2 regions of the Streptomyces sp. NPDC015242 genome follow, and region 1 is predicted to be linked to the other one. Evidence: predicted binding sites of a transcription regulator. Region 1 holds the regulator's gene; the other holds the start of a gene.
The links. The regulator HspR, encoded in region 1, represses chaperone genes until heat shock. The targets are predictions, from matches to a motif close to TTGAGNNNNNNNNNCTCAA.
Positions count from the first base shown of each region.

Region 2: the regulator HspR is predicted to act here: its motif matches at 1,248-1,266, upstream of lon (endopeptidase La).

Region 1 covers NZ_JBIBUF010000004.1:444,854-448,056, forward strand. Annotated here, with positions in the region: gene grpE (nucleotide exchange factor GrpE) at 1-367, shown strand, start outside; gene dnaJ (molecular chaperone DnaJ) at 398-1,576, shown strand; gene ACF07N_RS16690 (heat shock protein transcriptional repressor HspR) at 1,582-2,034, shown strand; gene ACF07N_RS16695 (sugar ABC transporter substrate-binding protein) at 2,317-3,203, shown strand, end outside.
Region 2 covers NZ_JBIBUF010000002.1:461,883-465,085, forward strand. Annotated here, with positions in the region: gene lon (endopeptidase La) at 1-1,225, opposite strand, end outside; gene ACF07N_RS07510 (GNAT family N-acetyltransferase) at 1,400-2,059, shown strand; gene ACF07N_RS07515 (spermidine synthase) at 2,266-2,943, shown strand; gene ACF07N_RS07520 (response regulator transcription factor) at 3,079-3,203, shown strand, end outside.

The sequences.
Region 1 (3,203 bases):
GACCGAGCTCCTGCCCGTGCTCGACGACATCGGCCGCGCACGCGAACACGGCGAACTGGTCGGCGGCTTCAAGTCCGTCGCCGAGTCGCTGGAGAGCACCGCGGCGAAGATGGGCCTGCAGCAGTTCGGCAAGGAGGGCGAGCCCTTCGACCCGACGATCCACGAAGCCCTGATGCACAGTTACGCGCCGGACGTCACCGAGACGACCTGCGTGGCGATTCTGCAGCCCGGGTACCGGATCGGCGAGCGCACCATCCGCCCCGCCCGGGTGGCGGTGGCCGAGCCCCAGCCGGGGGCGCAGACGGTCAAGGCGGACGAGTCCGCCGACGCCGACGACAAGGAGAGCGGTGGCCCGGACGAGGGCTGACGTAGACGAAGGGAAGGAGGGGCGTCGAGGATGAGCACCAAGGACTTCATCGAGAAGGACTACTACAAGGTCCTCGGCGTCCCCAAGGACGCCACCGAGGCCGAGATCAAGAAGGCGTACCGGAAGCTCGCCCGCGAGTTCCACCCGGACGCCAACAAGGGAAACGTCAAGGCCGAGGAGCGCTTCAAGGAGATCTCCGAGGCCAACGACATCCTCGGCGACCCCAAGAAGCGCAAGGAGTACGACGAGGCGCGCGCCCTCTTCGGCAACGGCGGCTTCCGCCCCGGGCCCGGCGGCGCGGGCGGCTCCTTCAACTTCGACCTGGGCGACCTCTTCGGGGGCGGCCAGGGGGGCCAGGGCGCCGGCGGCTTCGGCGGCGGACTCGGTGACGTCTTCGGGGGCCTGTTCAACCGCGGCGGCGCCGGTCCGGGCACGCGTACGCAGCCCCGGCGCGGCCAGGACATCGAGTCCGAGGTCACACTCAGCTTCATCGAGGCGATCGAGGGCGCGACCGTCCCGCTGCGGATGTCGTCGCAGTCACCCTGCAAGGCCTGTTCGGGCACCGGCGACAAGAACGGCACACCGCGCGTGTGCCCGACCTGCGTCGGCACCGGGCAGGTCGCCCGGGGCAGCGGCGGCGGGTTCTCCCTCACCGACCCCTGCCCCGACTGCAAGGGCCGGGGCCTGATCGCGGAGACCCCCTGCGACGTCTGCAAGGGCAGCGGCCGGGCCAAGTCCTCGCGGACCATGCAGGTGCGCATCCCCGCGGGCGTCAGCGACGGTCAGCGGATCCGGCTGCGCGGCAAGGGAGCGCCGGGCGAGCGCGGCGGGCCGGCGGGCGACCTCTACGTCGTCGTGCACGTCGACTCCCACCCGGTCTTCGGCCGCAAGGACGACAACCTCACCGTCACCGTCCCGGTGACGTTCGCCGAGGCCGCCCTCGGCGGCGAAGTCCGGGTGCCCACGCTGGGCGGCCCGCCCGTCACGCTGAAGCTGCCGCCCGGCACGCCGAACGGCCGTACGATGCGCGCCCGGGGCAAGGGCGCGGTCCGCAAGGACGGCACCCGCGGCGACCTCCTGGTCACCGTCGAGGTGAGTGTCCCGAAGGACCTGACGGGGAAGGCTCGTGACGCACTCGAGGCGTATCGCGAGGCGACCGCGGGTGAGGATCCGCGGGCGGAGCTGTTCCAGGCCGCGAAGGGAGCATGAGTCAGATGGACGGTCGTCGACGCAACCCGTATGAACTGACCGAGGAGACCCCGGTCTACGTCATCTCGGTGGCGGCCCAGCTGTCCGGCCTGCACCCGCAGACCCTGCGCCAGTACGACCGTCTGGGTCTGGTGTCCCCGGACCGCACGGCCGGCCGGGGCCGGCGCTACTCGGCCCGCGACATCGAACTGCTCCGCCAGGTGCAGCAGTTGTCGCAGGACGAGGGCATCAACCTGGCCGGAATCAAGCGCATCATCGAACTGGAGAACCAGGTCGCGGCCCTCCAGGCCCGCGTGGCCGAACTGGAGGACGCGCTCGACGGCGCCGCCGCGGCGATGCGCCAGCGCGAGGCGGCGGTGCACGCGTCGTACCGCCGGGATCTGGTGCCGTACCAGGAGGTGCAGCAGACCAGCGCGCTGGTGGTGTGGCGGCCGAAGCGGCAGCAGCAGTCCGACTGACGCGCCCGTGGCGTGGAAAGGGGCCGGGAAGCGATTCCCGGCCCCTTTCGCGTCCCTTGCCCGAGTTGAGGGTGATTCAGTGCCCCTCCTCGTCGATGACCGGGCCGTGCGCGGGACTTGAAGATGATTCCGCAGAGTCTTCACAACTGCTGCGGAGCGTGGTGTTGTCATCTCGTTAAGTGGTTCCGCTTGACGCTGAGGGGCGCCTCCGCGTTGTCTTTTCAGACACATGGGTCGCAAAGCTGTGCCCACGTCCCAATCACACGCGAAGTGAGCTTCCGCATGCGTCGTCGTATCGCCATATCCGTGGCCGCCGCCACGCTCTCCGTCCCGCTCGCCGGCTGCGGCGTCCTCAACGCGACCGGGAGCAGCGACGACGCGAGCCCGACCAAGGGCAACGACATCACGGTGGGCCTGCTGCTGCCGGAGAAGGCGAACACGCGCTACGAGAACTTCGACTACCCGATCATCAAGCGGAAGGTCGAGTCCCTCACCAACGACAAGGGCCGCGTGCAGTACGCCAACGCCGAGGCGAGCGCCGCCAAGCAGGCCGACCAGATGCAGCAGATGATCGACGACCGGGTCGACGTGATCCTGCTGGACGCGGTCGACTCGCACGCCATCGCCGAGGGCGTGCAGAAGGCCAAGGACGCCGGCATCCCCGTCATCGCCTACGACCGGCTGGCCGAGGGCCCGATCGAGGCGTACATCTCCTTCGACAACGAGCTGGTCGGCGAGGTCCAGGGCCGCTCCCTGCTGGAGGCCATCGGCGAGGACGCGAGCCTCACCGACAAGATCGTCATGATGAACGGCTCGCCGACGGACCCCAACGCCAAGCAGTTCAAGGCCGGGGCGATGTCCGAGCTGAACGGCAAGGTGACGATCGCGCAGTCCTTCGACACCAAGGACTGGAAGCCGGAGAACGCCCAGGCCAACATGGCCGAGGCCATCGCGAAGATCGGCAAGGACAACATCAAGGCCGTCTACTCGGCCAACGACGGCATGGCCGGCGGCATCGTCAAGGCCCTGCAGGCCGCGGGCGTGAGCGACCTGCCGCCGATCACCGGGCAGGACGCGGAACTCGCCGCCGTGCAGCGGATCCTCGTCGGCGACCAGTACATGAGCGTCTACAAGTCGTACCCGCAGGAGGCGGAGAACGCCGCGGAGAT
Region 2 (3,203 bases), on a different contig from region 1:
CGACGTAGGTGCGCCGGTGGCCGCGGATCTCGGCCTCGTCCCGGACGCCGCCGAGGGCGACGCGGACGAACTTGCGGCCCATCGCGTGGGCGACGGACTCGCCGAGGCTGGTCTTGCCGACGCCGGGCGGACCGACGAGCGCGAGCACGGCTCCGCCGCGCCGCCCGCCGATGACCCCGAGGCCCCGGTCGTCGCGCCGCTTGCGCACGGCCAGGTACTCGGTGATGCGCTCCTTGACGTCCTCGAGCCCGGCGTGCTCGGCGTCCAGGACGGCCTTGGCGCCGCGGATGTCGTAGGCGTCCTCGGTGCGCTCGTTCCACGGCATCTCCAGGACCGTGTCGAGCCAGGTGCGGATCCACGAGCCCTCGGGCGACTGGTCGGAGGAGCGCTCCAGCTTGTCGACCTCCTTCAGGGCGGCCTCGCGGACCTTCTCGGGCAGGTCGGCGGCCTCCACGCGGGCGCGGTAGTCGTCGGACTCCTCGCCCTCCTGCTCGCCGTTCAGCTCGCGCAGCTCCTTGCGGACCGCTTCGAGCTGACGCCGCAGCAGGAACTCGCGCTGCTGCTTGTCGACGCCCTCCTGGACGTCCTTGGCGATGGTCTCGGCCACGTCCTGCTCGGCGAGGTGGTCGCGCAGCTGCTGCGTGGCGAGCTTGAGCCGGGCCACCGGGTCGGTGGTCTCCAGCAGTTCGACCTTCTGGTCGGTGGTCAGGAACGGCGAGTAGCCGGAGTTGTCGGCGAGCGCCGAGACGTCGTCGATGGCCTGGACCCGGTCGACGACCTGCCAGGCGCCGCGCTTGCGCAGCCATGCGGTGGCCAGGGCCTTGTACTCCTTGACCAGTTCGGCGACCTGGCCGGGCAGTGGCTCCGGCACGGTCTCGTCGACGCTGGTGCCCTCGACCCAGAGGGCCGCGCCGGGACCCGTGGTCCCCGCACCGATCCTCACCCGCCCCCGGCCGCGGATCAGCGCGCCCGGGTCGCCGTCGGCCAGCCGGCCGACCTGCTCGACGGTGCCGAGGACACCGGTGTTCGCGTACGTCCCGTCGATGCGTGGCACCAGGAGTACCCGGGGCTTTCCGGGCGTTGTCCGAGCGGCGGCCTGGGCGGCCTCCACCGCGGCACGGACCTCGGAGTCGCTCAGGTCCAGCGGGACCACCATCCCGGGCAGCACGACCTCGTCGTCGAGCGGCAGCACGGGCAGGGTGAGCGGTGTGGACGTCGAAGCCATGATCTCCCCTTCGGCAGTCAAGTTGAGCTATGCCGACTCAATGCTTGAGGGTGGCCCATTGTTCCCCGCCCGGTGTTCGCTGTCAGCGATCAACCGTGACGCGACGGGCGGGGGCACGCGTAAGGTCCCGATGCGTAATAGCTGAAAGTGGCGTACACCAATTACGGGGGCGGCGTGGACGGGACCGTGCGGGCGTGGGTGGAGGGGTGGGTCGTCTCGCGCGGGGCGGCTCCGCCCATGAGCGAGCCGTGGGGCTGGACGATCGACGTGGGGCTGTACGGGCACGTCACACGGCACGTGTTCGGCGCGACGGGCGACGACCTCGACGAGACGACCGTCCGCGAGGTGGCCGGCGCGGTGACCGGGGAGGGCGTGTGGCTGAAGGCCTTCCGGGACCCGGAGGTGGTCGCCGGCTGGCTGGACGGCGACTGGTGGGTCGACCCCGAGCCCGGCTTCCTGATGACGGTGCCGCTGACGGCGGACGAGACCCCGGACGTGCCCGGCGGCTACCGGCTGCGCTCGTGGGCGCGCGACGGAGTGACCCGGGTGATGGTGACCGCCCCCGACGGCTCCCTGGCGGCGCGCGGCCAGATCACCCCGACGGGCGCCACCGCCGTCGCCGACCGGATCGAGACGGCCCCCGGGCATCGCCGCAAGGGACTCGGCAGCCTGGTGATGCGCGCCCTGCAGAGCACCGCCGCCCGGCAGGGAGCCCGCACGGGCGTCCTCGCCGGCACCCCGGCGGGGCGCGCCCTCTACGAGTCGCTGGGCTGGAAGGTGACGGCCGTGCTGACCAGTGCCCGGCACGACCCGGCGGCTTCCGCCGGGACCTGACCGACCCACTCGCCTCCGCCCGGACCCGACCGGCCCACCACCCGGACCTGACCGATACGCCGCCCTCCGCCCGGACCCGACCGGCCTCCCGCCCGCGTGGCAACGAATCCCGGCGCGCGGGCGGCGGACGCGGCTCGCGTCCGTTCCAGGACCCGCTCCCCCGATATTTCCGCGCCCCCGGCGGTCCGGCCTGCCAGGATGAGCCGATGCCCACCTCATACGACACGCCTGACGTCCTGGACCGGCGCGAGGGCCCGCACGGCGAGGTCGTGCTGCGGCGGCACGGCGACCGGCTGGAGATCATCGCGAACGGCTGTTTCCTGATGGACACCTCCGACGGCCGCTCGGAGCGGCGGCTGGTCGACGCGGCCCTCGAAACCCTGCCCGGCCGGGACCACCCGGACGTACTGATCGGCGGACTCGGCGTCGGCTTCTCCCTCGCACACGCCGCGGCCGACCCGCGCTGGGGACGGATCGCCGTGGTGGAACGCGAGCCCGCGATCGTCGCATGGCACCGCGACGGCCCACTGGCAGCGATCTCCGCCGAGGCCCTCGCCGACCCCCGCACGGACATCGTCGAAGCGGATCTCGTCGCATACGTCAATGAGACATCCGACACGTACGACGCCCTCTGCCTCGACATCGACAACGGCCCCGACTGGACCGTCACGGAGGACAACGCTCACCTCTACGGCGAGGCCGGACTGGCAAGCTGCGCACGGGTGTTGAGACCGGGCGGGGTGCTCGCCGTGTGGTCGGCGCAGCCGTCTCCGGAATTCGAGGGAACCTTGCGGAATGCCGGGTTCCAGCAGGTGCGTACCGAAGAGATCCCCGTTGCCCGGGGCGTTCCGGACGTCGTGCACCTCGGCATCCGCCCTGGATAGCAAAGGCGTACTGCCTGCCCGTACGCTGCTCCCCTGACGCCGATCATTCAAGCGTCAATCGCAACGATGCGCAGGCATAGCCAGTCAGAAGGAATCACCCCACTGATTCCGGAAAGCACACCCCAGGGGCGGGCGATGGAGCAGACACACACCTCCCAACACGGTTCGGCGACGGCTACTCCTGGCGCGCAGCGCCGGGTGCTCGTCGTCGAGGACGACGCCACGATCGTCGACGCCATCGCGACCCGCCTGCGCGCCGA